One region of the Streptomyces sp. NPDC002076 genome, then DNA from elsewhere that is predicted to be linked to it. Evidence: riboswitches for the same ligand, from Rfam matches in the RefSeq annotation. Region 1 holds a riboswitch; each other region holds the start of a gene.
The links. A riboswitch is a leader RNA that binds a small molecule or an ion and turns the genes downstream of it on or off. The one in region 1 is predicted to bind cobalamin.

Region 1 (9,753 bases):
CCGCGCCGTCGCGAACTCACCGAGAGCATCGGCCTGGACGAGGACGAGCCCGCCCACTGGGAGGAGATCTCCCGCACCCTCCACATCCCCTTCCACGACGGGGTGATCAGCCAGTTCGAGGGCTACGGCGACCTCGCCGAGCTGGACTGGGACGACTACCGCAAGCGGTACGACGACATCCGCCGGCTCGACCGGATCCTGGAGGCCGAGGGCGACACGGTCAACCGCTACAAGGCGTCCAAACAGGCCGACGTCCTCATGCTCGGCTACCTCTTCTCGACGGCCGAACTCCGAGCCATGTTCGACCGGTTGGGCTATCACCTGGACGAACACACCTGGACCGCGACCGTCGACCACTACCTGCACCGCACCAGTCACGGCTCCACCCTCAGCGGCCTGGTCCACGGCTGGATCCTGACCCGGGCCCGCCGCGCCGACGCCTGGGCGTTCGTCCAGGAGGCGCTGCGCGGCGACATCGCCGACCTGCAGGGCGGCACCACCGGCGAGGGCATCCACCTCGGCGCCATGGCCGGCACCCTCGACCTCGTCCAGCGCGGACTGACCGGCCTGGAGACCCGCGACGGCGCCCTGTGCCTCGACCCGGTCCCCCTGCCCGAACTCTCCTCGTACGGCTTCGCCATCCGCTACCACGGCCACTGGGGCGTCCATCTCCGCCTGCGCAGCGGCCTGCTGGAGATCGCCGTGCCGGACTCCGACCGCGCCCCCATCGACGTCTGCCTGCGCGACCGGGTGGTGCCGGTGGGTCCGGGGGAGGCGGCACGGCTGGTGGTCCCGGACTGACACCGCTCAGCCGTCCGTCACCGGGTACCGGTGCACGGGCGGCAGCCCGGGCAGCAGACCCGGCCACAGGGTGTCCAGGACATGTGCGCTCGGCGTGAACAGCGGCCGCTCGAGCAGCGGCAGATCGCCGACCTCGTGCCACTCCCAGCGGCGGATCAGCCGCGGCTCGGTGACGACGGGTTCGCCGGTGAAGGCGGTCACCCGGACGGCGGCCGTCACCCTCGGGATGCCGTGCACGTAGTCCATCAGGATGGCCCGCACCCGCGTCCCGGCCGGGTCGGCCTTCAAGGACGTCTCCTCCTCCAGCTCGCGGACGGCCGCCGCGGCGAAGTCCTCGTCCGCGTCGTTCTTGCCACCGGGCAACTCCCAGACGCCCCGCACGGACCAGCCCAGCAGCACCCGGCCCGCCGCGTCCGTGACGACGACACCGGCGCCGGTGAGGGCGTGCGGGGAGGGGCGGCCCTTGCCGGCGTATCCGGGCGTGGCGGGGGAGGGGCCGCGCAGGACGAGCAGAGCCAGGCCGTCGGCGTCGTACCGGTCGGCGGACGCCCAGCCGGTGCGGAGCAGACCGATCTCCTGCTCGTCCAGGGCGATGCCGCGCCGGTCGTCCGGCACCCCGTCCGAGAGCGGCGTGATCACACACAGCGCGCCGCCGGGGCGCAGCCGTTCGCGCAGCCGGTTCAGCACCCGGGTGCGGTCGCGGACGAAGGCCCAGCCGAGCCGGATGGTGATCAAGTCGTAGGCGTGGGAAGGCAGTTGACCGAGATCGTCTCGCTCGATGTCCAGGCGGCGGTACGTCACGCCGACCGCCTCGGTGCGCCGGGCCTCCGTGAGCGCGGCCTTGGACCAGTCGACGGAGTCCACCCGGTAGCCGGAGCTGGCCAGCTGACGGGCGAGTTCCCCGAGTCCGCAGCCGACGTCCAGCGCTAGTCCGCCCGCGGGCGCCGGGACGTGCTTCGCCAGCAGCCGCCGTTCGGTGTCGCCCAGCTCCCGGAACCGGCCCCCGCCCGCGTAGTGCGCCTCCCACTGCTCGCGCCTCACGTATGCCACCGGGCCTCCTCGGGCCGCTCGTTTCCCCGGACTTCGGGATCCTCGCCCGGCGGCGCCCGTCGTACACCGGCGTGCGCGATCTCGACGCGGACGGCCGGGCGGACCACCATGCACCGGTAAGCGGTTGAAGCGGGAAGGAGACGGCGGAGATGAGCGCGAGCGACGCTCCCCTGCGTGTGCTGGCGGTGGACGACGAGGAGCCCGCATTGGAGGAACTGCTGTACCACCTGGAGCGCGATCCCCGGGTCGGCACCGTGGTGCCCGCGGCGGGACCCACCGAGGCGCTGCGCCGGCTCGGCCGGGCCGTGGCGGACGGGCCGGACGGCGAGGAAGCCGTCGACGTCGTCTTCCTGGACATCAACATGCCCGGACTCGACGGCCTGGAACTCGCCCGGCTGCTGGGCGGGTTCGCCGCACCGCCACTGATCGTCTTCGTCACCGCCCACGACGACTTCGCGGTCCGCGCCTTCGACCTCAAGGCCGTCGACTACCTGCTCAAGCCCCTCCGCAAGGAACGCTTCGCCGAGGCCGTCCGCCGGGTCGCCGAACTGGTACGCGCCGGGCAGGGCCCCCGGCCGGCCGCCGCCCCCGCCACGACCGCGCCCGAGCAGGCACCCGCCTTCGGTGATCAGGTCCCCGTGGAACTGGGCGGGGTGACCCGGTTCGTGCCCATCGCCGACATCACCTATGTCGAGGCCCAGGGCGACTACGCGCGACTGCACACCCCGCACGGCAGCCACCTGGTCCGCGTCGCCCTGTCCACCCTGGAGGAACAGTGGCGCGCACGTGGGTTCGTGCGCATCCACCGCAGCCGGCTCGTCGCCCTCGGCCGCATCGAGGAACTCCGTCTGGACGGCGGCAACGTGACCGTACGGATCGGCGACCGCGTGCTCGCCGTGAGCCGGCGCAACGCCCGGGAACTACGGGATCTTCTCGCCAAACACGCGGCGGGCAGGGCCCGTTGAACGAGGGAGGCGGTTGCCGGGTGACGGACCTGTGGCGATTCTCGTCCACCCGCTGTCTCGGCGGGGTCCCGCTGCGTACACTCGCCGCAGCACGAGGTGATCACCGCTGCGTCGGGAGTGCGTCATGGGTGCGGAATCCGTCCCTCGCAGAGAGGTGGTCACCGGACGGCCGCGCCCTTCCGCCGGTACGACCGCACCGCGCCCGGACCCCTCGCCGTACTCGGAGGAACGACTGCGGCGGTTGATGCAGCATCAGTTGCGGGCCGCGCTCGCCGCGATGGCCCTGCTCGCTCTCCTGCTCGGCCTGCTTCCCGTGCTCCTGCGCGTCCTGCCGTTCGCCGACGCCGCATCCCGAGTCCCCCTCGCCGTCTGGCTTCTCCTGGGTGTGGCCCCGTACCCCGCCCTGCTGGCCATCGGCGCCTGGTACGTCCGCCGCGCCGAGCGCAACGAGACCGCCCCGGCCGCCGCCGCTCCCGCGGAACTCCCCTGACCATGCGTCGACTTCCCGCCGGGACCGGCCGGTGAACCAGACGTACGGCATCGTGGGCGTGACCGCGGTGATCCTCGCCACGGTCCTCGTCGGCGCGCTCGGGCTGCGCATCTCCCGTACCACCTCCGACTTCTACGTCGCCTCGCGCACCGTCGCCCCCCGTCTGAACGCCTGCGCGGTCAGTGGCGAGTACCTGTCCGCCGCGTCGTTCCTCGGCGTCGCCGGGCTCGTCCTCGCCCAGGGCGTCGACATGCTGTGGTTCCCCATCGGCTACACCGCCGGGTTCCTGGTCCTGCTGGCCTTCGTCGCCGCACCGCTGCGCCGCTCCGGCGCCTACACCCTGCCCGACTTCGCCGAGGCCCGACTGGAGTCCCGGGCGGTGCGGCGGATCGCCGGTGTGCTGGTCGTCGGTATCGGCTGGCTGTATCTGCTGCCCCAGCTGCGCGGCGCAGGTCTCACCCTCCGGCTGCTCACGGGATCGCCCGGCTGGCTCGGCGGTCTGGTCGTCGCCGCCGTGGTGACCGCGGCCGTCGCCGCAGGCGGGATGCGCAGCATCACCTTCGTCCAGGCCTTCCAGTACTGGCTGAAACTCACCGCCCTGCTGGTGCCCGTGGTGTTCCTGCTGCTCGCCTGGCACGGCGACCACGCTCCGGCACCCGCCTGGGACGACCGGCCCGTCTTCCACCGCTCCACCGAGGTGCGCATCGACCGGCCACTCACCCTCACCGTGCGCGAGCCGGTCCGGGTGACCGCGTCCGGCGCCGTCGACGGCCGTGCGCTGCACGGGGTTTCGCTGCGGCTCGGCGAGGGCCGGCACCGGATCGGCGCGGGGACCGCCCTGCGCTTCCCGGCCGGCGCCCGCGTCCCCCTGCCGGACCGGGCCGCCGATCGTGCCGCGCCCTCCAGCTGGGCCGAGCCGCTGTCCTCGGACCGCGAACAGCACGGCCTGTACGCCACCTACGGGCTGATCCTCGCCACCTTCCTCGGCACCATGGGCCTGCCGCACGTCGTCGTCCGCTTCTACACCAACCCCGACGGCCGCGCCGCCCGCCGCACCACCGTCAGCGTGCTCGCCCTGCTCGGCGGGTTCTATCTCCTCATCCCCGTGTACGGCATGCTCGGCCGCCTGTACGCCCCCGATCTGCTCCTGACCGGCGACACCGACGCCGCGGTCCTCGTCCTGCCGCAGCGGCTGCTCGGCGGGGTCGGCGGGGACCTGCTCGGCGCCCTCGTCGCCGGGGGCGCCTGCGCGGCGTTCCTCTCCACGGCGTCCGGGCTCACCATGTCCGTCGCGGGCGTCCTCGCCCAGGACGTGCTGCCCACGCTCGGCGTCCGCCACTTCCGGCTCGCCACGCTGCCCGCGATCGCGGTGCCGACCGCCGCCGCGGCGATGGTGAGCGATCTGCCCGTGGCGGACGCGGTCGGACTCGCCTTCGCCGTCTCCGCTTCCTCCTTCTGCCCGCTGCTCGTGCTCGGCATCTGGTGGCGCGGACTGACCCCGCCGGGCGCGATCGCCGGGCTCGTCCTCGGCGGCGGCTCGGCGTTCACCGCGGTGACGGCCACCATCGTCGGCGGCGCCCGCTCCGGCTGGCTGCACACCCTGCTGGCGTGGCCCGCGGTGTGGTCCGTCCCCGTGGGCTTCGCCACCATGGTCCTGATCTCCCTGGCCACCCGCAGCCGTGTCCCACCCGGCACCGCCTCGACCATGGCCCGTCTTCACCTCCCCGAACCCCCGGCCCCCTCCCGCCCCGAACCGGCGACGACCTGACCGAGGAGCCGTTGTGCACACCAGCGACAAGGACCAGGACGCCGTAGGACGCACCGGCCGTCCCGCACTGCGTGTCGGTCGTTCCGGCAGGCGCTCGGCGCTCGGCTGCGTCCCCCGGCACTCCACCAGCCGCCCCGCCGCCCCGAACCCCCGTCGCCCATGACCGTCCTCGGTACCGCGGCGCTCGCTCTCGCCGCGTTCGCGCTGTTCGTGCTCGGTGCCGCCCTCGGGCACGGGGCGGCGCGCCGGCAGCAGGAGCACTCGCCCGACAGCGAGGGGGCGTCGCGCGCCCTGGCCCATGCCCTGCACACCGCCGCGCTCGCCGCGGCACCCCTGCGCGCCGGGCTCACCCCGGTCACGGCTCGAAAGACGGTCCGCAGGCTGCGCCCCCTGCTCGGCACCCCCGCCCTCGCCCTCACCGACGACACCGCCGTGCTCGCTTGGGACGGCGCCGCCGAACACCACCGCGCGCAGCTGACGGCACAGCTCACCCACCCGTCCCGCGCCCGGACCTTCCCGCTGCCCTGTGACGACACCGGCTGCCCCGTCCGCTGGGGCGCCCTGGTGCCGCTCCCCGCCGACGGCGGCACCCCCGGCGCCCTCGTCCTGCTCGCCGCCGACGAGTCCACCGCTCTCGTCCGCGCCGGCGAGGAAGCGGTCCGCCGGCTCTCCCTGGAACTCGAACTCGCCGGGCTCGACCGGGCCCGCACCAGCGCCCACGAAGCCGAGGTCCGGGCCCTGCGCGCCCAGATCTCCCCGCACTTCATCTACAACTCCCTCGCGAGCATCGCCTCCTTCGTCCGCACCGACCCCGAGCGCGCCCGTGAACTCCTTCAGGAATTCGCCGACTTCACCCGTTACTCCTTCCGCCGCGGCGGCGACTTCACCACCCTCGCCGAGGAGTTGCGCTCCATCGAGCAGTACCTGGAACTCGCCCGTGCCCGCTTCGGCCGTCGGCTCACGGTCACCCTGCGCATCGCCCCCGAGGTGCTGCCCGTGACACTGCCTTTCCTCTGCCTGCAGCCGCTCGTCGAGAACGCCCTCAAACACGGTCTGGAGGGGTCCGCGGAGCGCATCGGCGTCACGATCATCGCCGAGGACGAGGGCACCGAGGCCCGGGTCGTCATCGAGGACGACGGCATCGGCATGGAACCGGAACGCCTGCGCGCCATCCTGCGCGGCACGGCAGGACCCGCCACCGGCATCGGCCTGAACAACGTCGACCGCCGGCTGCGCCAGGTCTACGGCGACGACCACGGCCTCGTCATCGAGACCGGTGTCGGAGCGGGTACGAAGATCACCCTCCGTGTCCCGAAGTTCCGCCCCGGCATCCAGGCCCGGCCCGCACAGCCCGAGACTGAAGGAGGGTTCACGGCCTAGGCGTCCCGGCGGCGGTCCCGTCTCTCAGGAGATCCCGTCGGCTCCGGTCGCCGCCGCCGGAGTGTTCGAGGACTGGCACCGGCTGCTGAGCGAGGCGCTCGCGGCGCACGGCGTCGATCCGACCGGGCGCCCGGTCTCGCGTCCCTCGTCGTGGCGTCCGTCGAGGGCGCCATCGCCATGTGCCGCGCCCAGCACAGCGTGCAGCCCCGCGACCGGGTCGCCCGGAACTCGAAAGGCTGCTCACCGACGCGGTAGCCCGCACGGCCTGACGGCTCGGGGCCGCACAAGGACGCACAGCCCCGACCCGGGGTCACGGCAACGGCGCCCGACCGGCAGGCCGGGCGCCGCCACCGCTCATGTCAGGCCGGCACGTTGGCCGTTCGGCCGAGGTGCCGGGCGAAGAACCGGACCGCGCTGGCGGCCTCGAACCGGGGCAGCTCCTTGTGCCTGCCCGCGTTGGCGTGCAGGGTCTTCTCCGTCGAGGCAAAGGCGTCGAACAGCGCCAGACTGGCCTCGCGCGGGATGTGTTCGTCGTCCCACTGCATGTCGTACTCGATCGGGACGGTGATCTGCTTCGCCTTCTCCGCCAGGACGTCGGGCCAGTGCTGACCGAAGACCGCGGCGGTGATCCTGGGTTCGACCGCCACCAGCGGCACGCCGATCGCGGTGCCCATGTTGATGCCGAAGTAGCCGACCGGCCCGTCGGCGCCGATTTCCGGAAGCTCCTGGAGGGCGTCCAGCGTCGCCTGCCACTCGGGCACGGCGAGCTCCGCCAGATGGGCGTTGTAGCGGACGACGATCGGGCCTTCCGGCTCGCCCGCCGCCCTCGCCCGGAACAGCTCCGCGATCTCCTGCTCGTCGTGTGCCGTGCGCGGCCGGTCGCCGTGACCCGGCGCGTCGATGACCGCGACATGGAAGCCGCAGCCGTTCACCAGGAGTTGGGCACGACCGGCCATCGCCGGATGCTTCTTGTGGTTGCCGCCGCCGTGGCCCATCAGGACCAGGGGCGCACGGTCCGCGCCGGAGGCGGGGGACCAGAGGACACCGGGGACCTCGCCCACGGTGAAGTCGCGTTCGATCATGCCGTTGACGGACGACTCGGCGATGAACTTCAAAGATGTCATGGTGTGTTGCCTTTCGGGAGTGCCTGGTTGTCGAGGCGCTCCCGGCGACACCTACGTCGATCGCCCGACCGTGACGACGAGGGGGAGCACCCACACGAATACAGCCTTCATGGGTCTCACCTCCTCGGCCTTGATCACGGTCAACTGCAAGCTACCAGACCGGTGATCATCCCGCCCAGCCTCTTTCCTGCCACGTGTCTGGCGCGCGAACACACCTGGTGGAGAGGGAGATCACTTGGCAGGGAGGCGGTCTTGGCCATGCGCGTCTGGCGCGGTACGGTCGGTCCGATATCGACGACGGCGAAACGGAAGCCGGTGAGAATCCGGCACGGTCGCGCCACTGTATGCGGGACCCGCAAGGGGCTCGTGAGTCAGACCCGTGGTCGTCGTCCTGTGCACCACCGAGATGGGACGCGAACTCCCAGAGGAGGTCCTGCCATGGCGCAGACCGTCGCCCAGCCGACAGCCACCACCCCCGTCGTTCCCGCCAAGCTGCCGCTGAAGGCGATTGCTCCCTGGGCGGTCTTCTTCGGCATCCTCATGCTGATCCTGCTCTACTTCGTCGGCGCCGAGCAGGGCGCCACCTCCGTGTTCAACGGCACGGACGTCCACGAGTGGGTGCACGACGCGCGCCACCTGCTGGGCTTCCCCTGCCACTGACGCGACGAACACCGCGCGCCCATGAACTCCGCAACCGTACGGAACCTTCTCGTGCGGGGCATGCTCGCCGGCCTCGCGGCCGGCGTGCTCGCCCTGGTCGTGGCCTACGTGCTCGGTGAGCCGAACGTCGACAAGGCGATCAGCTTCGAGCAGGCCCACTCCCACGAGCACGAGATGGAGACCGTCTCCCGCTCCCTGCAGTCGACCGCCGGCCTCGCCACCGGTGTCCTCGTCTACGGGGTCGCCTTCGGCGGCATCGCCGCGCTCGCCTTCAGCTTCGCCCTCGGCCGCGTGGGGCGCTTCGGCCCGCGCGCCACGGCACTGCTGCTGTCGGGCTGCGCGCTGCTCGCCGTGTACGTCGTGCCGTTCCTGAAGTACCCGGCCAACCCGCCGTCGGTCGGCAACCCCGACACCATCGGCAAGCGGACCACCCTGTACTTCCTGATGATGCTGCTCGGCGTCCTGCTGGCGGTCGCCGCCACCCTCCTGGGCAAACGGCTCGCGCCGCGCCTGGGCACCTGGTGGGCCACGGTGGCCGCGGTGGTCGCGTTCACCGTCGTGATCGGCCTGGCGTACCAGTTCCTGCCCGTCGTCAACGAGGTGCCCAAGGGCTTCCCGGCCACCCTGCTGTGGCGCTTCCGGCTCTCGGCACTGGCGATCCAGACCACCCTGTGGGCCGGATTCGGCCTGGTCTTCGGTGAGTTGGCCGAACGGCTGCTGAACCCCAAGCCGGCGACGGCCGCGAAGCGGCGAGCGGTTCCGGCCGCGCACTGACTCCTCGCGTACGGCAGCAGGGCCCGGCGGAACCGTCCGCCGGGCCTTCGGCCGTCCTCCTTGCCTAGTCAGCCTCCGGCGTCGGCGTGCCAAGCGGAGATCCCAGACGCAGATTCCACCGCCCGGCCCGGCCGCTGAGTTCGGTCAGGGTCAGCGGCGGCACGTCGAGGCGCCAGAAGAGCGCTGCGGGCAGGTCCAGTGCGTCGACGACCGCCGCCCGCACCACCTCCGGCTCGACGACGGCGAGCGTACGACCCGTCAGGTCCTGTGCGCCGGCCAGCCACCGCGCGACCCGCCGGCACAGGTCCCGCACGGACTCACCCCCGTGCGGTGCGCACTCGGGGTCGGAGAGCCAGCGGCCCACCGCCTCCGGCTCGGCGGCCCCCACCTCCTCCAGGGTGCGCCCGCGCCAGCGGCCCACGTCGAGACCCGCCAACTCCGGTACCGGCACACCGTCGAGGCCCAGTGCCGCGGCCGTCTCCCGGCAGCGCACGCCGGGGGAGGTGAGGACACGGGCCGCGGCGGGCAGGGCCGCGGCCGCCGAGCGGGCACGTGCCGCTCCGCTGCCGTCGATCGAGCCACCGTCGTCGAAGCGGGCCTGCCGCAGTGACGCGCTCATGGCGGGGGAGAGGAGAAGAACTCGGCTGGTCACGTGGTTCAGAGCTACCAGCATCGGCGAACGACGCACAAGATCCGGCTGACGAGAGGATCAACCGGGGATTCGCGGCGCACCGTGCGGAC
Region 2 (9,753 bases), on a different contig from region 1:
GGGGCTGCTGGACGGGTGGGTCGCCGACAGCCCGGACTCCAGGGACTGGCGGGATCTCGAAGAGGTTTGCTGAGCCGCCGGTGACCAGCCGCCTTTAGGCTGTACCCGAGACTTTTCCAAGGTTTGCAGGAAGGCGTACGTCGGTCATGGCGCAGCAGGACACCGATCAGCAGCACGCGGGCGTGCTCCCCGTCGACGAGGAGGGGTACGTCGTCGACACGGAGGACTGCGAGGAGCGCGAGAAGGCCTGGCGGGAGCGCGGGACCTCGCGGCCGATCACGGTCGTCGGCAACCCGGTGCTGCACAAGGAGTGCAAGGACGTCACCGAGTTCGGCGAGGAGCTGCAGCAGCTCGTCGCGGACATGTTCGCCAGCCAGCGCACCGCCGAGGGTGTGGGCCTGGCCGCCAACCAGATCGGTGTCGACCTGAAGGTCTTCGTCTACGACTGCCCCGACGACGAGGGCGTCCGGCACGTGGGCGTGGTGTGCAACCCCAAGCTCGTCGAGCTGCCCGCCGACCAGCGCCGCCTGGACGACAGCAACGAGGGCTGCCTGTCGGTGCCGACGGCGTACGCACCGCTCGCCCGGCCCGACTACGCCGAGGTGACCGGCCAGGACGAGCAGGGCAACCCGATCAGGGTCCGTGGCACCGGCTACTTCGCACGGTGTTTGCAGCACGAGACCGACCACCTCTACGGCTACCTGTACATCGACCGGCTGTCCAAGCGGGACCGCAAGGACGCGCTGCGGCAGATGGCCGAGAACGAGCCACGTTATCCGGTGGTCGCCAACGACTAGCAGAGACCGCGGACTTGGGGCGCCCGGCCGGGATCACTCCCGGTCGGGCGCCCTTCGTATGTCCGGCTTCGATCATCCGTGCGTCGTACAACCGAACCGTTCTGCCCTCCTAATGATCCTTAATCGGTCACGCAGGGGGGGATTCTCGGCACCTTGGGGTAGTGAGTGAAGCAAATCCGTTCCCATGGCGGACAGTTGTGGTGCTGAATGTAAGTGCGGGGATACGCAACGGCGCACGCCCGGCACGACGGTAGGGGTGTGCGCTCCTGGCGGCGGAGAGGGGTTTGTACGTGCATGCTTTCCCACACGGCACCACAGCGACGCCGATGGCGGTCGTAGTACCACCCTCACTGGCACTCCCGGTGATCGAGTCCGCCTTTCCTCGGCAACTGCACCCGTATTGGCCGCGACTCCAGGAGAAGACACGGCTCTGGCTGCTGGAAAAGCGGCTCATGCCGGCGGACCTGGTGCGGGAATATGCCGATGGACTGTGCTACACCGACCTCATGGCGGGCTACTACCTCGGTGCCCCCGACGAGGTCCTGCAGGCCATCGCCGACTACAGCGCATGGTTCTTCGTCTGGGACGACCGCCACGACCGGTACGTGGTCCACGGCCGGGCCGACGACTGGCGACGCCTCAGGCACCGCCTCCATACGGCCCTCGACGCACCCCGGCACCATCTGCACCACCCGGACTCGCTGGTCGCGGGGTTCGCGGACAGCGTGCTGCGGCTGTACGGCTTCCTGTCGCGCACCTGGAACCAGCGGTTCGCCCGGCACTTCCACGCGGTGATCGAGGCCTACGACCGCGAGTTCCGCAACCGCACCGAGGGATACATACCCGGCGTCGAGGAATACCTCGCCCTGCGCCGGCACACCTTCGCGCACCGGATATGGACGGACCTGCTGGAGCCGAGCGCCGGGTGTGAACTCCCGGATTCCGTACGGAAAAGCCCGGCCTATCGCCGGGCCGCACTGCTCAGTCAGGAATTCGCCGCCTGGTACAACGATCTGTGCTCGCTGCCGAAGGAAATTGCGGGCGACGAGGTCCACAATCTCGGCATCAGTCTCATCACCCATGAGAGGCTGACTCTCGAGGAATCGGTGGATGAAATGAGGCGGCGCGTCGAGGAATGCATCAGTGAATTCCTCGAAGTCGAGCAGGAGGCCCTGCAGTTCGCCGACGGCCTCGCCGACGGCACGGTCCACGGAAAGGAACTGAGCGCCGCGGTCCGCGCCTGCGTCGGTAATATGCGCAACTGGTTCAGCTCCGTCTACTGGTTCCACCACGAGTCCGGCCGGTACATGGTCGACACCTGGGACGACCGGTCCACACCCCCGTACGTCAGGAACGAAACGGCAGGTGAGAAATGACCGTCGAGTCTGTGCTGCCCCTGAACTCCCAGACCGCCGAGCTGCGTGAACCGCCGCTGGCCGGCGGCGCGGTGCCCGGCCTCGGGCACGGTCTGCAACTGGTCCGCGATCCGCTCGCGTTCATGTCCCGGCTCCGCGACCACGGCGACGTCGTACGCCTCAGGCTCGGCCCCAAGACGGTGTACGCCGTCACCGCCCCGGAGCTCACCGGCGCGCTCGCGCTCAACCCCGACTTCAAGATCGACGGACCCCTGTGGGAGTCCCTCGAAGGGCTGCTCGGCAAGGAGGGCGTGGCCACCGCCAACGGCCCTCGGCACCGGCGCCAGCGGCGCACCATCCAGCCCGCGTTCCGGCTCGACGCGATCCCGAACTACGGGCCGGTCATGGAGGAGGAGGCGCACGCGCTGACCGAGCGCTGGCGGCCCGGCGAGACCGTCGACTGCACCTCCGAGTCCTTCCGGGTGGCCGTCCGCATCGCCGCCCGCTGCCTGCTGCGCGGCGAGTACATGGACGAGCGCGCCGAGCGGCTCAGCGTCGACCTCGCCACCGTCTTCCGCGGCATGTACCGGCGCATGGTCATCCCGCTCGGGCCGCTGTACCGGCTGCCGTTCCCGGCCAACCGCGAATTCAACCGGGCGCTGGCCGATTTGCATCTGCTGGTCGACGAGATCATCGCCGAGCGGAGGGCATCTGGTCAAAAGCCGGACGATTTGCTGACGGCATTGCTGGAGGCGAAGGACGACAATGGCGACCCCATCGGGGAACAGGAGATCCACGACCAGGTCGTCGCGATACTCACCCCCGGCAGCGAAACAGTGGCGTCCACGATCATGTGGCTGCTCCAGGTCCTCGCGGAACACCCGCAACACGCCGAGAAGGTACGGACCGAGGTCGAATCCGTGACCGGCGGTCAACCGGTCGGATTCGAACACGTCCGCTCACTCCGGCACACCAACAATGTCGTCGTCGAGGCCATGCGGCTCCGGCCCGCCGTATGGATATTGACGCGGCGAGCGGTGACCGACACCGCGCTCGGTGAATATCGCATTCCGGCCGGGGCGGACATCGTCTACAGCCCCTACGCGATCCAGCGTGACGCCCGCTCCTACGAGCGCCACCTCGACTTCGACCCCGACCGGTGGCTGCCGGAGCGGGCCAAGGACGTGCCGAAGTACGCCATGAGCCCCTTCAGCGTCGGCAACCGCAAGTGCCCCAGCGACCACTTCTCCATGACCCAGCTGAGCCTGATCACCGCGGCGATCTCGGCGAAGTACCGCTTCGAGCAGGTCGCGGGGTCGAACGACACCACCCGCGTGGGCATCACGCTCCGCCCGCACAACCTGCTGCTGAGGCCGCTGCCCTGGTAGGAGGGTCGGGGTAGGACACCTGGTACCGGCGCGCGCTCAGGCGGCCTCAGGGCCCCGGAACGCGCGCCGGTAGGCGTTCGGGGTGGTGCCGAGCGCCCGCACGAACTGGTACCGCATGGCAGCCGCCGTACCGAACCCGGTGCGCCAGGCGATCGCGTCCATGGTCTCGTCGGTCCCCTCCAGCAACTCCTGGGCGCGCAGCACCCGTTGCCGCTGGATCCACCGGTAGGGAGTGGTCCCGGTCTCCTGCTGGAAGCGGCGCGCGAAGGTGCGCGGGGCCATGTGGGCGCGGGCGGCGAGCTGCTCGACGGTCACCTCCTGGTCGAGGTGCTCCTCCATCCACACCAGCACCTCGCCGACGGTGTCGCACGGCCCCTTCGGCAGCGGCCGCTCGATGTACTGCGCCTGCCCGCCGTCCCGGTGCGGCGGTACGACCATCCGGCGGGCGATCTTGTTGGCGACCTCGGGTCCCTGCTCCTTGCGCACGAGATGCAGGCAGGCGTCGATCCCCGCGGCGGTGCCGGCCGAGGTGATCACTGGGTCCTCGTCGACGTAGAGCACGTCCGGCTCGACGGTCAGCCGCGGATACTGGCGGGCCAGCTCCGCCGCGTGGTGCCAGTGCACGGCACAGCGCCGGCCGTCCAGCAGCCCGGCGGCGGCGAGCACGAAGACGCCCGAGCAGACGCTGAGCACCCGGGCGCCGCGGTCCACCCCGCGGCGCAGGGCGGTGAGCAGCTCCGGCGGAAACGCGCGCGAGTCGTAGCAGGCCCCGGCCGGTACGGCGATCAGATCGGCCGCCTCCAGGCGCTCCAGGCCGTGCTCGACCTGCAGGGTGAATCCCGCGTTGGAGCGCAGCACCGGGCCCTCGGCCGAGGCGACCGCGAAGTCGTACACCGGCAGTCCCTCGTCACTGCGGTCGGTGCCGAAGACCTCGCAGACGACGGCCATCTCGAAGGGGTTCACGCCGTCGAGCAGCACGGCGGCCACGTTCTGCAGCATGCTGCCAGTCTGCCTCGCCGGTGGCAGTAATTCGAGGGTGTGCGGCAGTCCTGCCACTCCCGGTAAGGAGCATTCGGCGCGACAGTGATGTCTATGACCACATCACAGACAGAAGGACTGCTCGGAATGATCGCCGTGATCGGGATCCTGGGCCTGCTGATCCTCCCGGCGGTGATCGGTATCGCGCACGACAGGATGATCGACCGCCAGATCAGTAGGTCACAGCGAGAAGAGGCGACGAAGCCGAAGGGGGAGAAGGAGGCGAGGCGGCCGAGCCGGACCCGTAGGCACCACGGCGCGGCCCACCCCGTCTGAACGGCCGGTCAGAAGTCTTCGTCCAGGTCGACGGTGCCCTCCACCGCGACCTGGTACGCCGACGGGCGGCGCTCGAAGAAGTTCGTCAGCTCCTGGACGCCCTGCAGCTCCATGAAGGAGAACGGGTTCTCCGAGCCGTACACCGGGGCGAACCCCAGGCGGCTGAGGCGCTGGTCGGCGACGCACTCCAGGTACTGCCGCATCGACTCGGTGTTCATGCCCGGCAGGCCGTCGCCGCACAGGTCGCGCGCGAACTGCAGCTCGGCCTCGACGGCCTCCCTCAGCATGTCGGTGACCTGCTGCCCCAGCTCCTCGTCGAACAGCTCCGGCTCCTCCTTGCGGACGGTGTCGACCACGTCGAAGGCGAAGGACATGTGCATCGTCTCGTCGCGGAACACCCAGTTGGTGCCGGTCGCCAGACCGTGCAGCAGACCCCGGCTGCGGAACCAGTAGACGTACGCGAACGCGCCGTAGAAGAACAGGCCCTCGATGCACGCGGCGAAGCAGATCAGGTTGAGCAGGAAGCGACGGCGGTCGGCCTTCGTCTCCAGCCGCTCGAGCTTCTCGACCTCGTTGATCCACTTGAAGCAGAACCCGGCCTTCTCGCGGATGGAGGGGATGTTCTCCACCGCGGCGAAGGCCGCCGCGCGGTCGTCCGGGTCGGGCAGGTAGGTGTCCAGGAGCGTCAGATAGAACTGGACGTGCACGGCCTCCTCGAAGAGCTGACGGCTCAAGTAGAGCCGCGCCTCGGGAGAGTTGATGTGCTTGTACAGCGTCAGCACCAGGTTGTTGGCGACGATCGAGTCACCGGTCGCGAAGAAGGCGACCAGGCGGCCGATGAGGTGCTGCTCCTCGGGCGTCAGCTTCGCGAGGTCGGCGACGTCCGAGTGGAGGTCGACCTCCTCGACGTGCCAGGTGTTCTTGATCGCGTCGCGGTAGCGCTCGTAGAAGTCCGGGTAGCGCATGGGGCGCAGGGTGAGTTCGAAGCCCGGGTCGAGAAGGTTCTGGGGACGGTTGGACATTACTGGCATGCCTCGCAGGACTCGGGGTTCTCAAGGGAGCAGGCGACCGCGTCGGGGTCGGCGACCTGCTGGACGGGGATGCCGGCGGGGGTCTGCGCCTGGGCGGCGCGGGCGATGCGGGTCGCCGGGCGGGAGCGCAGGTAGTACGTCGTCTTCAGGCCCGACTTCCAGGCGTACGCGTACATCGAGGAGAGCTTGCCGATGGTCGGCGTCTCCATGAACAGGTTCAGGGACTGCGACTGGTCCAGGAACGGCGTGCGGGCCGCCGCCATGTCGATCAGGCCCCGCTGCGGGATCTCCCACGCCGTGCGGTACAGCGCCCGTACGTCGGCCGGGATCCACGCGAAGTCCTGCACCGAGCCGTTGCTGTCCCGCAGCGCCTCACGGGTGCGGGCGTCCCAGACGCCCAGCTCCTTCAGGTCCTGCACCAGGTAGGAGTTGACCTGCAGGAACTCACCGGACAGCGTCTCGCGCTTGAACAGGTTCGACACCTGCGGCTCGATGCACTCGTAGACGCCCGCGATGGAGGCGATGGTGGCGGTGGGCGCGATGGCCAGCAGCAGGGAGTTGCGCATGCCGACCTCGGCGATACGGCCGCGCAGCGCCGCCCAGCGCTCCGGCCAGGACAGCTCGACACCGTAGTGGTCGGGGTGCAGCACGCCCTGGGCCGTACGGGTCTTCTCCCAGGCCGGCAGCGGGCCGTTGCGCTCGGCCAGGTCGGCGGAGGCCTCGTACGCGGCGAGCATGATCCGCTCGGCGATCCGCGTGGACAGGGCCTTGGCCTGAGGCGAGTCGAAGGGCAGGCGCAGCTTGAAGAAGACGTCCTGCAGACCCATCGCGCCGAGACCGACGGGACGCCACTTGGCGTTCGACCGACCCGCCTGCTCGGTCGGATAGAAGTTGATGTCGACCACGCGGTCGAGGAAGGTGACGGCGGTACGGACGGTCTCGTCCAGCCGCTGCCAGTCGAGGTCGCCAGTCGTCATGTCGACAAACGCACCCAGGTTGACGGACCCCAGGTTGCAGACCGCGGTCTCCCCGTCGTCCGTGACCTCCAGGATCTCCGTGCAGAGGTTGGAGGAGTGGACCACGTGCCCCGGCAGGGCCGTCTGGTTGGCGGTGCGGTTGGCCGCGTCCTTGAAGGTCATCCAGCCGTTGCCGGTCTGCGCGAGGGTGCGCATCATCCGGCCGTACAGCTCACGGGCCGGCATGGTCTTCTTCGCAAGGCCCTTTTCCTCCGCCTTGCGGTACGCGGCCTCGAACTCCTCGCCCCACAGGTCCACCAGCTCCGGCACGTCCGACGGGGAGAACAGCGACCACTGCCCGTCGGCGTTGACCCGGCGCATGAACTCGTCCGGGATCCAGTGCGCGAGGTTCAGGTTGTGCGTACGGCGGGCGTCCTCACCGGTGTTGTCCCGCAGCTCCAGGAACTCCTCGATGTCGGAGTGCCAGGTCTCCAGGTAGACCGCGGCCGCGCCCTTGCGCCGGCCGCCCTGGTTCACGGCGGCCACCGAGGCGTCCAGGGTCTTCAGGAACGGCACGATGCCGTTGGAGTGCCCGTTGGTACCGCGGATCAGCGAACCCCGGCTGCGGATCCGGGAGTACGACAGACCGATGCCGCCGGCGTGCTTGGAGAGCCGGGCCACCTGGTGGTAGCGGTCGTAGATGGAGTCCAGCTCGTCCAGCGGGGAGTCGAGGAGGTAGCAGGACGACATCTGCGGGTGCCGCGTGCCGGAGTTGAAGAGCGTGGGGGAGGACGGGAGGTAGTCGAGCCTGCTCATGAGCCCGTAGAGCGCGGCCACTTCGTCCACGGAACGGGTCGTGTCGTCCTCGGCCAGGCCGCTCGCGACCCGCAGCATGAAGTGCTGGGGCGTCTCGATGACCTTGCGGGTGATCGGGTGCCGCAGGAGATAGCGGCTGTGGAGCGTCCGCAGCCCGAAGTAGCCGAAGCGGTCGTCGGCGTCGCGGTCGATCAGCGCGTCGAGCCGTTCGGCGTGCAGCCGTACGAACTCGGCGGTGCGGTCGGCGATGAGCCCCTCGCGGTGCCCCACGGCCACGGATCCGGTGAAGGACGTCACGCCCTGCGAGGCGGCCTCGGCGCGGATGGAGATGGTCAGCAGCCGGGCGGCCAGCCGGGAGTAGGCGGGGTCCTCGGAGATGAGCCCGGCGGCGGCCTCGGTGGCCAGCTCGCGCAACTCCGCCTCGTCGGCCCGGGCGGACCGGCCGCGCAGCGCGGCGGCGGCGACCCGGCCGGGGTCGGCGTCGGGGAGGTCGGCGGTCAGCTCGGTCAGGGTCCGCAGCAGCGCGGCACCGGGACCGTCGGTCTCCAGGCCGGTGGCTGAAGCCGGATCTGCTGGCGCGATGGTCACGTGGGGGCTCTCCCTCGCTCGGCACGGGGGCCTTGTGGAGGGCAGGGGGCAGCCACGAGCGCGCACGGCGTCGCGTCCACCGGCCCATCCCACGAGGCCCGGACGTCTCAGGGCACCCGAACCGGACGGCCGGGTGCGCTGCCGGCAGGTCCTCGGACTGACTCCTGAGCGCAGACGCGCACAAGTACACCGTTGCGGGACAGTTCCGGATTCGCACCGGATTCCCCTGCGGCGACAGCGAGCATGAGCATACATCTAGTGCCGGGCTGTCGTGTCACCCCCAGATGTTGTGTCGTGACGGTGTCAGAGCGTCAACTCGTAGGTGAGGAGAGTGATGTCGGCGAGTTCCGGGAGCGGGTTCCAGTCGCGTTCGGGGACGCGGACGAACCCCAGGCGCTCGTAGATGCGGTGGGCGGCGTGCATGGTGCGCTGGGTGGACAGGACGAGGGCCGTGCAGGCCTCCGTGGCCCGTGCGCGGTCGACGCAGGCCCGGACGAGCGCCTCGCCGGCACCCTGTCCCCGGCCCGCGTGCGCGACCGCCAGCATGCGGATCTCGGCCTCTCCGGGCCGGGCGATGTCGGCCATGGGCCCGGGGGACGGCACGAAGGTGACTCCGCCGAGGAGGGCGCCGTCCCGGACGGCCACGAGCACCTGTGCCGCGGCCGCTCGCTTGGCCACGTCTCTCAGTTCGCCCAGATACCAGTCACTCTCCCCGAAGTCGAGGAGACCGTCCTGGAGGTAGGCCTGGGCGGTGATCTCGCCGAGGGCGTCGTACTCTTCCGGGGTTACCTGCCGGATCACGATGTCCATGGCGTCGAGTCTGCCGGAGCGATACGACAACGGGCCGCCGGATTTCCTCCGGCGGCCCGTCGTACGGCGGTCGCTCAGTGACCGGCGCCCGCCGTCGCCGGCGGCAGTTCCACCTGCACCCCCGGGTCGCCCGCGTCCGCCGTGTAGTCCTCCGGCTTGGTCTCGTCGACGCCCTCGGGGGCCTTCACGGCCTTCAGGACGACGGTGAGGACCACGGTGACCACGACGTTGAGGACGAAGGCCGTGAGGCCGATGTAGCCGATCTCGCCGATGCCGGGAATCTCCTTCGCCGAGCCGCCGAAGTGCTTCTGGGTCGGGGAGGCGACGCCGTACGCGGCGACCGTGCCGTACGCCATGCCGACCGCCCAGCCGGCCAGCAGCGCCCATCGGTGGAACCAGCGGGTGAACAGGCCGCCGACCAGGGCCGGGAAGGTCTGCAGGATCCAGATGCCGCCCAGGAGCTGGAAGTTGATCGCCACCGTCTTGTCCATGGTGAGGACGAAGACCAGGGCGCCGACCTTCACCAGCAGGGAGACGATCTTGGAGACCTGGGCCTCCTGCTTCGGCGTGGCGTCCGGCTTGATGAAGTCCTTGTAGATGTTGCGGGTGAAGAGGTTCGCCGCCGCGATCGACATGATCGCCGCGGGGACCAGGGCACCGATGCCGATCGCCGCGAAGGCCACGCCCGCGAACCAGTC
Region 3 (9,753 bases), on a different contig from region 1:
GCTGGGTGGTCTGCCACTGCTGGAAGGTGGCCCCGGCGGGGGTGAGGGTCTCGGTCACCGTGGCGACCGGGATGCCCTGGGCCTTGGCCTCCTTGACCTGCGCCTGCACGTCCGGCGTGGAGTTCTGGGAGTTGTAGACGTAGATCTTGATCTTCTTGTTCTTGATCTGCTGGTCGATGGTGGCCTTGTCCTTGGCCGTGGGGTCGGAGCCCTCGCTCATCGCGTCCAGGAATGTCTCCGGGGTGAGCATCTTCAGCCCCAGGCCCTCGGCGAGCGGCGTGACGATGGACTCGGAAGCACCGATCGGCGTGCCCGCGTACTTCGCTTTGATGTCGGCGATGAGCTTGTTGTAGCCGGCGAGCGTCTTCGTCTCAAAGGTCGTCTTCTGCTGGTCGAAGTAAGCCGCGTCGGCCGGGTCGATCTTCTTGTAGCCCGCGGTGATCTTCTCGATGACCTGGTGGACGTTGTCCGGGGAGTACCAGCGGTGCGGGTTGCCGCCCGGCTCGATGCCGACCAGGTCGCCGACCTTGAGTTGGGTGCGTCCGCTGCCGGGGTTGGCGGCCAGCAGCTTGTCCGCCCAGGCGTCGTAGCCGATGCCGTTGACGATCGTGTACTGGGCGCCGGCCACGGTGCGGGCGTCTGCGGCGGTCGGCTCGTAGTCGTGCGGGTCGGCGTCAGGGTTGTTGATGATGCTGGTCACCTTCACGTGGCTGCCGCCGAGCTGGGAGGCGATGCTGCCCCAGAAGTTCTCCGCCGCCACCACCTGGATCGCCTTGCCCGAGCCGCTGCCACTGCTGGTCGCGGCGGTGTCGCTTGTGTGCGAGGAGGAGGTCGAGCAGGCGGACGCCGTCACGGCCGTCAGGGCGGCCGTCGCGGTGACCAGTGCGATCCTCGCGGTCGGCCGGGCGGTACGGGAGGCGGGGGCGGTAGACATGCGGGAGCTCCTTCGGGCGATACCGGGCGCGCACCGGACACGCGCCGGCCGTGTGGCGACACCTTCGACGCTAGATGGAAATGATTTTCAGATCAATATCAGATGAAAACCGTTGCCATCTTTTGACTGGGCGTACGAGTGCTCGGGGGGGCTGCGCAAGTAGGGGGTGTGGCGGATGCCGCCGGGACAAGCGCCGGCGGCCGTCGCTCACGAGGACCGGGCGTCCTGGTGGGCGACGGCCGCCGAGGGGACGAAGTGGCCGGCCTGACTGGCGAACGCCGGTTCCGGCAGTCGGCGGTTACGACCGGCAGTGGTTCAGCAGTCGCGGAACTCCGGCGACTGGTGCGTACCCCATCGGGCCGGTCGCCACCACGTACCCGGCATCCGGGGAGAGCGCGACCGTGAGTGCGCCCCCGGGAACCTCGAACGCCCCGATCTCGGCGCCCATCGGCGCGTCGAGAACCTTCACCGTCCCCTCGGCCCCGGCAACGGCGACCAGATCGCCCCGCGCGCTGAGGGCGACGGGTGCGTCGTCGACGCCGGCCTCCCAGGCGAGCGGGGACTGCACCGTCGTACTCACGCGGCCGCTCCCGCCGTGACCAGGCAGTCGGCGAAACCGCGTTCGAGGGCCTCGCGGTCGAGGTTGCGGCCGATGAACACCAGCTTGTTCGTGCGGGGTTCGCCCTCGCGCCAGTCGCGTCCGAAGGTGCCGTCCAGCAGCATGTGGACGCCCTGGAAGACGTACTGCTTGGGCGCTCCGGCGATCGCGAGGATGCCCTTGGAGCGGAACAGGTCGACGCCCTTGGTGCGCAGCAACTGGCCGAGCCAGGCGTTGAGCCGGTCCTCGTCCAGCTCCCCGGTCAGCTCGATGCCGACCGAGGTGACGGTGGTGTCGTGCTGGTGCTCGGTCTCGGTGAGGAAGGCGGGGTCGTCGGCGAGCACCCGCTCCAGGTCGAACGCGCCCACGTCCAGCACTTCGTGCAGATTGATGTGCGCGCGCTCTGCGGGGATGATCCGCACTCCGCAGTTGATGGCCCGGATGCGGCGCACGACCTGTCCGATGGTCTCCTCGTCGGCCAGGTCGGTCTTGTTGAGGACGACGCGGTCGGCGAAGGCGATCTGTTCGACGGCCTCGTTCTCCACGCCCTCCGGCTTGATCTCGTCCAGGTGCTGGAGCACGTGTGCGGCGTCGACGAGCGTGACGATGGCGTCCAGCCGCAGCTGGGAGGCGATCTCGTCGTCCATGAAGAAGGTCTGCGCGACGGGCGCGGGGTCGGCGAGGCCGGTGGTCTCGATGAGGATGTGGTCGAACTTCTCGCGGCGCCGCATCAGCGCACCCAGGATGCGGATCAGATCCCCGCGCACGGTGCAGCAGATGCAGCCGTTGTTCATCTCGAAGATCTCTTCCTCGGCGTCGAGGACGAGGGCGTCGTCGATGCCGACCTCGCCGAACTCGTTCTCGATCACGGCGATCCTCATGCCGTGGTTCTCGGTGAGGATGCGGTTGAGGAGGGTGGTCTTGCCGGCGCCGAGGAAGCCGGTCAGGACGGTGACGGGGACCCGCTCATCGCGGGGTTCGGCGGGTTCCGGGGAGGTCAATTCAGTCTCCTGGTCGTGCTGTTCGGGTGTGGCGAGGAGAGCGTCGCGCAGGTCGTCCTCGGTGATCTGGTCGGCGGGGTGGTGCAGGGTCCAGCGGCGGGCGTCGCCCTCCATCGGCAACACGACGATGACGGTTTCCAACGGCGGGCAGCCCGGTTCGGTGCAGGCGAGCTGGCGGATCAGGACGGCGGTGTCGTCGTCGAGATCGAGCAGGGCACGCACGGCCTCTTTCAGCTCGCGCAGCTGCGGACTGGGCTCCGGAGGCCAGCGGCGAGCTCCCAGTGGCATGGCTGTTCCTCTCCTTCATCTCCGTCCCCGGACGGCCGGCCTCCGTCGGTGTGGGGCAGACAGTCGGCGCAGACGCCGGTGAGTTCGACGGTGTGCTCCACCGCGGTGAAGCCGGTCGCGGCGGCGATCCGGCCCGCCCACTCCTCGACGACCTCGGAGTCCACCGGCCGGCTGCGACCGCAGTCGCGGCACATCAGGTAGTGGCGGTGCCCGTCGGCCGGACGCAGCCGGTAGAGCCGCCCGCCGGTCTCGTCGCGTACGACGTCCACGCCGCCGTCCACCTCCAGCTCACGCAGGGCGCGGTAGACGGTGGTCAGGCCGATCGAGTGGTCGCCGGCCACCAGAAGGGCGTACAACTCCTGGGCCGATACGAAGTCCTGGCAGGCCGCGAGTATCCGCGTGACCGCCTTGCGTTGTCGGGTCATCCGGCCGCCCATGGCGCATCACCCCCTATGGCTCGTGCCGGGTCGGCACGCTCCACCGTAGATGGAAATGAAATCCATGTCCATATGAACGCTCAGTCATGTGTGACTGGGCGGCATCGCCTGGGTTCAGCAGTGCTGCCGGAGCAATCAGACGGCAATGGCCCGCCGCACCTGCGCGGGTACGGCGGGCCATGGGGCGGGGCGAGTCAGGGCTGGCCCTCCGTGCGGGCCCGGGTCCAGGCGGCCTCGCGCAGGAGCCGCAGGCCGTTGAGGCCGACGATGACGGTCGAGCCCTCGTGGCCGAGGACGCCGAGGGGCAGGGGGAGGGTGGCGGTGAGGTCCCAGACGACCAGGCCGGAGATGAACACGGCGGCGATGGCCAGGTTCTGCATGATCAGGCGGCGGGCCCGGCGGGAGAGGGCGATGACGGCGGGCACGGTTGCCAGTTCGTCGCGCACGATCACCGCGTCGGGGGTCTCCAGGGCGAGGTCCGAACCGGCTCGGCCCATGGCGATGCCGGTGTGGGCGGCGGCCAGGGCGGGCGCGTCGTTGACGCCTTCCCCACGACCTGGACCTTGCGGCCGGCCTGCTCCAGTTCCCTGCACTGCTCTCATCGCCGCAGCGATTCGGTCGTCCGTGTGCGCTACCCGCTGGACGAGTGGATTGCCTTCCTCGACTTCGTCCAGGCAGAGCCCGCCCGCTTTCCGTAGTGGCGTCGTCAGCCGGCGTCGGCGGTGTGGGTACCCCAGCGTTCCTCGACCCTGGCCAGCCGCCAGTAGGCGATGGCCACGGCCCAGACGACCACGAACAGGCCGACGATGACGTAGCCGACGTTGTCCAGGTCCAGGCCCGAGATCCATCCGCTGACGCCATCGCTCAGCCCGAGCTTGTCGTGCAGGACGCCGACCAGTTCGATCGTGCCGACGAAGAAGGCGACGGCGATGGACAGGCCGGTGATCGTGAGGTTGTAAAACACCTTGCGGACGGGGTTGGAGAACGCCCACTGGTAGGCGAAGTTCATGAAGGTGCCGTCGAGCGTGTCGAACAGACTCATGCCGGCGGCGAAGAGTAGGGGCAGGCACAGGACCGCGTACCAGGGGAGGCCGGCGGCGGCGCCGTTGCCGGCCAGGGCGAGGAGCAACACCTCGGTCGAGGTGTCGAAACCGATGCCGAAGACGAAACCGAGCGGGAACATCTGGCCGGGCCGGCGGACGGACCTGGTGAGCCGGCCCAGGATGCGGTTCATGAAGCCGCGCGAGTCGAGGTGGGCTTCCAACTCGGCCTCGTCGTACTGGCCGTTCCGCATGGCCCTGAAGACGCGGGCGATGCCGAACAGCGCCACGAGGTTGAGCGCGGCGATGAGGTACAGGAAGCCGCCGGAGACCGTGGTGCCGACGGTGCCGAGGACCTGGTGGGTCCGGGAGCTGTCGTTCATCAGGGTGCCGGCGAGCTTGGCGCCGCCGGCGACCAGCGCCGCCATGACGACGACCACGCTGGAGTGGCCGAGCGCGAACCAGAAGCCCACCGACACCGGCCGTTTGCCGTCGGCCATCAACTTGCGGGTGGTGTTGTCGATCGCGGCGATGTGGTCGGCGTCGAAGGCGTGCCGCATGCCGAGGGTGTAGGCCGTGATGCCGAGACCCACCCCGAACGCCTTGGTTCCGACCTCGTAGTGGCGCGGGACCACGAGCAGGAAGAGGATCCCGAAGGCGACCACGTGCAAGGCGACGATCACGGCCAGGAGGCCGGCGGTTCGGAGGGTATCCTCGCGCCGCCAGCGGAAGGATGGGGAGACGGCAGTTTCGGGCACGCCTTCGGGCATGGTCATTCGGTCACGCTCCAGCACCTCGTGGATCAGCTTCGTGCTGCCGTGGCCGGTCTCCTGGCTGACGGGTCATCGCGCCCGCCCCTGCCTTCCCGGCCGCGAGGCCAGTGGCAATGCATGGGGCGGGAACTCCCCGATCACAGTGGCGAGGGCCGCTCCGGACTGAGCCCCTGAGGGACTGTCACCGGTCTTCCCGAACACCACGGCCCGCTCACCCTAGAAGGCCGGAGGCCGAGGCTGCAAGGCTGCATAAGTGTGCAGGTATTGAGGCGGCATTTCGTGGACTGCGATGATGGGTCCATGCATCTCGTCCCCGCGGAGCGCGCCGGGCAGCGCACCATCGACGGCCATCGGGTCTGCGACGCCATCGCCGCCGTCGGCGAGCCGGAGCGTGTACGCGCCTGGGCCGACCGCTTCTCGCTGCTCTCGGATCCCGGGCGCCTGGCCCTGCTGCTCGCCCTTCACGAGGCCGCTCCCATCGCCGTCTCCGACCTGGCCGTCGCCACCGGCATGAGGGACACCGCCGTGTCCCAGGCCCTGCGCCTGCTGCGAACCGCAGGCATCGTCCACGGCGAGAAGGACGGCCGAATCGTGCGCTACCGGCTGGTCGAGGGCCCGATGGCCGCACTGCTCGAACAGTGCGTGTCCCGAGAAGCATGACGAGACCCGCGGCCGCACGCGATCGCGGCAAGCGTCGCGCGACGCTCCCGCGCAGGTGCGGCCGCTCGGTTCAGGCGTGTGCGTGCCCGGTACGACGGCGTGTGACCCAGCCGAGGACCATGTCCACCGCGAGGAAGCCGGCGAGCGGGATCCCTAGCAGCGGGACGTAGTAGCCGACGACGGCGACCACCGCGACGCAGGGCACCAGCACGTACACCGGCACCTGCCGCCAGGCACCGCGGGGAATCGGGCGGCCGAAGGCGGAGCCGCGGCCGCGCTGCCACCACATGCGGTAGCCCCAGAGGATGAGGAGGACCAGGGCCAGGGCGAGGCCGGCCAGCGCGATCTGGTTCACGAGGCCGAACAGGGTGCCGGTGTGGGCGTCGATGCCCCACCGGGTCAGTTTGGCCAGCACCGGGTAGCCGGAGAAGCGCAGGACGTCGGTGACCTTGCCGGTGGCCGGGTAGACGGCGATCGAGTCCTGCTTCTCCGGCCAGCTGCGTTGGATCTGCCGTACGACATAGGCGGAGGAGGAGTCCGCGGGCGGCACGATTTCGACCGGATCGGACAGGCCCTCGGCGCGGGCCGTCTTCGGGACGGCGTCGAGACCCACGTCGGACCGTGCGCCGGAGTGCGAGCCCCTCTCCATGCCATTCATGTCCATGCCCGCCATGGAGCCGTGTCCCTCGTGCCCGCTGCCCACCGTCGCGGTGACGGACGGCGTGGACTGGCCGGGGGCTTCGCGGATGTCGCCGATGTGCGCTCCGGCGTAGGTGGACCAGGTCAGAGCCGGTCGCCGACAGGAAGAGCAGCCCGCCGGCCGCCCACACACCCACCGTGCCGTGCAGGGTCAGGGAGCGCCGCCGCCCCGTGGCGCCGCGCACCTTGCGGCGGGCGCGGCGCCGACCGAACCACAGCACCAGCCCGCCACCCGTGATCACCCAGAGCCAACTGGCGGCGAACGCGCTGTACAGGCGGCCGGAGTCGCCCAGGTGCAGCTCGCGGTGGAACTCGTCGATCCAGGTGCGCAGCGGCAGGGCGCCGGTGGAGCCGTACTGCTCCAGGGCGCCGCGCACCTTGCCGGTGTAGGGGTCCACGAACACGGCGAGGGTGTGGTCGGCGGCTATGCCCTTGACACCGGACAGCAGCACGCGGGTGGTCGCATCGGGCTGCGGTGACGGCCGCACGGCGGAGATGGTGCCCTCGGGGTGGGCCTTGCGGGCGGCCTTCACCTGCTGGGAGATCGGCAGCTTGTGGTCGCCGACCGGGACGGTCAGTTCGTGGGCGTACACGATCTTCTCGGCCTGGAACGAGCCCGCGTACAGCAGTCCGGTGACCGCCGTGACGAGCAGGAACGGCGCGACGAACACGCCCGCGTAGAAGTGCAGGCGCAGCACCAGCGGGCGCAGCGCGCGAAGGGCCCAGGGAGCCGAGGCCGAAACAGGGCCCGGGGCCGACTCACCGGCATCGCCGGCCGTGCGGGGTGGGACGGTGATGGGCGGTTCGACGGACATGGGGACTGCTCCTGGGGCGTACGGGTGTCACGTCAGCTGTCGGCTGAGCGGAACGGTGAGTTCCGTGCCGTTGGTGTGATGTGGAACACCCGGTCGGTCGCGAGGGTCGGCGGCCCGGCGCCGTGCAGCGACTGGAACAGGGAGTCGCCCATGCGGGCCGCCTTCGCGTTGCCCTGCGACGGTCGGTCAGGCGATGCCGTCCAGCTTGCCTGCCTTGGCGTCGGCGACGATCGAGGAGAACTGGTCGGCGCTCATCCGGACCTGCTGGCCGAAGTCGTCGGTCAGGACGATGCGGCGGTCGGTGGGGGCGCCCGGGTCGACGAACAGCTGGGGACAGCCGCAGTTGCAGTTGCCGCAGAACGTGGCGACGGGTTCCAGCCCGCTGGTGTCGGTCATGCTGATCCACCTCCGTGGGATGGGGTTGCGGCACTCCGGCGTCCGGACGGAACGGACGGAACGGACGGACCGGTGGGTGGCCGCGGGGGACTGCCCCGGGGATACCCGTCGCGGATGCGGCGGACGCGCGACCCCGTCGTGTGCAGGGGGCGTGGAGGCGGCGGGTGTGCGCCCCTGCTCCCTGGAGTGCTATCGGTGCTTCGATTTCGCCATGGTGGCTGGGAACTGAACGGCACTCGCGTCCGACTCGTAAGGAGGGGGCAGGTCGACCAGGTATGAGTCCGTGGGTGGTGATGCGTGTGCCTGGGCCGGGGGAGAGATCCTTTGGGCGCGTGGCAGCATCAGGTGCCGTGAGTGTGTCCCTGGCGGTGCGGAGCGTGCGCGCGGCGGTGTTCGCCGTGCTGTGCGTGCTGCTCGCTGCCGGAGGGCATGCCATGGCCACGGGCATGGCGCCGTCGGTGTGGGTGCAGGCCGCTGGGTGCGTGCCGGTCTTCGCGGTCGGCTGTCTGCTGGGTGGCCGTGAGCGGTCGCTGGCCGCCATCGGCACGGGGACTCTGGCTGCCCAGGGCGGGTTGCACCTTGTCTTCCACGCCGCCGAGCCCCATCGCGCCGTGATGGTCATGCACGGCATGCGGATGGTCCAACCGCCCCATGCACTGACACCGCACGCCACCGCCGCGCATGCCGGGGCGGCTCTGCTGCTGACCTGGTGGCTGCGGCGTGGTGAGGTGGCACTGTGGTCGCTGCTGCGGTGGGCGGTCGCGTTCGTGCCGGGGCTTGCCGCCTGGTGGCAGGTGGCCGGCGGGGCGTGGAGCGCGCCGACCGGGCCAGGGCTTGTGCGTCGGGCCGCCGGTGAGCCGTGGGCGTTGCGGCAGGTACGGCTGAGGTACACCGTTCACCGACGGGGGCCGCCGCCCGGGATGTCGTACGCGATCTGAACCCGACATCCCTTCTTCCGTACGGAGATCCCTCACCTCATGTCCAGGACCCGCACCACCCTGCGCCGCGCCGGCGCCGTCACGGCCCTGACCGCCGCCGGACTTCTCGCTGCCGCGGGCGTGGCCTCGGCGCACGTCACCGTCCACCCCGACAGCTACGCCAAGGGCGCGACCGACGGCGTGCTGACCTTCCGTGTCCCCAACGAGGAGGACAGCGTCGGCACCACCAAGGTCCAGGTCTTCCTGCCCACCGACCACCCCGTCCTCGGCGTGCTGGTCCACCCGCAGGACGGCTGGACCGCCCAGGTCACCAACACCAAGCTCAAGACGCCCGTCAAGACCGACGACGGCACCATCACCGACGCCGTCTCCGAGATCACCTTCAGCGGCGGAAAGATCGCGCCGGGCCAGTACGAGGACTTCAATGTCGCCTTCGGCCAGTTGCCCGGCGACACCGACCAGCTGACCTTCAAGACCCTGCAGACGTACTCCGACGGCAAGATCGTCCGCTGGATCGAGGAGGCACAGGGCGGCCAGGAGCCGGAGAACCCGGCGCCCGTGCTCAAGCTCACCGCCAAGGGCACGGAGGACGGCGGTGGCACCGCGACCGCCTCGCCGGCGGGTTCGAAGGGCTCCGACAGCGCCAAGTCGACCGCCTCGGCCAGCGACTCGACCGCCCGCGGCCTCGGCATCGCCGGGCTGATCGTCGGCGTGCTGGGCCTCGCGGCCGCGGGCTTTGCCGTCGTGCGCGGCCGTTCCGCCGGCTCCCGGGCGGAGTAGCGCACCGGCCCTGTCGACGGTAGCCGTCGGCAGGGCAGCGTTTCGTCGCCGCGACTCCCGGCACAGTTGTCCCTCACGTGACGCGGACCACAACTTTGTTCCGGAACTCGACCCCCGGCGGCCCCGACTCCTGATGCAGTACGGCGCGATCCGACCGACGCCGTACGACGTGATCTGGAGACGCGGTTGATGGACAAGTCCCGGCAAATCTCCTCCGGCGCGGGTGCGGTGTTGCGGAAGCTCGTGCCTCCGCCCGCCCTGTGCGGATTCCTTCTCCTCCTGGCGCTGATGTTTGCGGTGTCGTACGCCGTCGGCGTCGCCGCAGGGCCCGTCGCGCCCGGCATGCACGGCACCGGCACGAGCCGGGGGGACGGCGATTCCGGCGGGGGAGGCG

Region 2: another riboswitch for cobalamin. It lies ahead of ACWCQS_RS00420 (ribonucleoside-diphosphate reductase subunit alpha); the one in region 1 lies ahead of ACWCQS_RS43335 (CbtB domain-containing protein).
Region 3: another riboswitch for cobalamin. It lies ahead of ACWCQS_RS37825 (HoxN/HupN/NixA family nickel/cobalt transporter); the one in region 1 lies ahead of ACWCQS_RS43335 (CbtB domain-containing protein).

The regions. Positions count from the first base shown of each region.
Region 1 is NZ_JBSFDI010000038.1:19,979-29,731, forward strand. It holds gene ACWCQS_RS43295 (glycoside hydrolase family 65 protein) at 1-801, shown strand, start outside; gene ACWCQS_RS43300 (bifunctional class I SAM-dependent methyltransferase/NUDIX hydrolase) at 808-1,851, opposite strand; gene ACWCQS_RS43305 (LytR/AlgR family response regulator transcription factor) at 2,001-2,816, shown strand; gene ACWCQS_RS43310 (hypothetical protein) at 2,941-3,306, shown strand; gene ACWCQS_RS43315 (sodium/solute symporter) at 3,338-5,074, shown strand; gene ACWCQS_RS43320 (sensor histidine kinase) at 5,234-6,454, shown strand; gene ACWCQS_RS43325 (hypothetical protein) at 6,605-6,709, shown strand; gene ACWCQS_RS43330 (alpha/beta hydrolase) at 6,814-7,578, opposite strand; cobalamin riboswitch at 7,842-7,980, shown strand; gene ACWCQS_RS43335 (CbtB domain-containing protein) at 8,017-8,238, shown strand; gene ACWCQS_RS43340 (CbtA family protein) at 8,260-9,012, shown strand; gene ACWCQS_RS43345 (histidine phosphatase family protein) at 9,077-9,664, opposite strand.
Region 2 is NZ_JBSFDI010000001.1:87,512-97,264, reverse strand. It holds gene ACWCQS_RS00455 (tetratricopeptide repeat protein) at 1-73, shown strand, start outside; gene def (peptide deformylase) at 147-797, shown strand; gene cyc1 (epi-isozizaene synthase) at 1,088-2,173, shown strand; gene ACWCQS_RS00440 (bifunctional albaflavenone monooxygenase/terpene synthase) at 2,170-3,540, shown strand; gene ACWCQS_RS00435 (GlxA family transcriptional regulator) at 3,577-4,539, opposite strand; gene ACWCQS_RS00430 (hypothetical protein) at 4,633-4,854, shown strand; gene ACWCQS_RS00425 (ribonucleotide-diphosphate reductase subunit beta) at 4,863-5,876, opposite strand; gene ACWCQS_RS00420 (ribonucleoside-diphosphate reductase subunit alpha) at 5,876-8,245, opposite strand; cobalamin riboswitch at 8,372-8,496, opposite strand; gene ACWCQS_RS00415 (GNAT family N-acetyltransferase) at 8,549-9,055, opposite strand; gene mctP (monocarboxylate uptake permease MctP) at 9,130-9,753, opposite strand, start outside.
Region 3 is NZ_JBSFDI010000025.1:109,631-119,383, forward strand. It holds gene ACWCQS_RS37800 (metal ABC transporter solute-binding protein, Zn/Mn family) at 1-934, opposite strand, end outside; gene ACWCQS_RS37805 (hypothetical protein) at 1,233-1,514, opposite strand; gene ACWCQS_RS37810 (CobW family GTP-binding protein) at 1,511-2,821, opposite strand; gene ACWCQS_RS37815 (Fur family transcriptional regulator) at 2,764-3,246, opposite strand; partial or broken gene ACWCQS_RS37820 (heavy metal translocating P-type ATPase) at 3,453-3,847, opposite strand; gene ACWCQS_RS37825 (HoxN/HupN/NixA family nickel/cobalt transporter) at 3,965-5,074, opposite strand; cobalamin riboswitch at 5,102-5,322, opposite strand; gene ACWCQS_RS37830 (ArsR/SmtB family transcription factor) at 5,372-5,731, shown strand; partial or broken gene ACWCQS_RS37835 (PepSY-associated TM helix domain-containing protein) at 5,802-7,245, opposite strand; gene ACWCQS_RS37840 (hypothetical protein) at 7,432-7,641, opposite strand; gene ACWCQS_RS37845 (hypothetical protein) at 7,992-8,579, shown strand; gene ACWCQS_RS37850 (YcnI family copper-binding membrane protein) at 8,619-9,359, shown strand; gene ACWCQS_RS37855 (hypothetical protein) at 9,549-9,753, shown strand, end outside.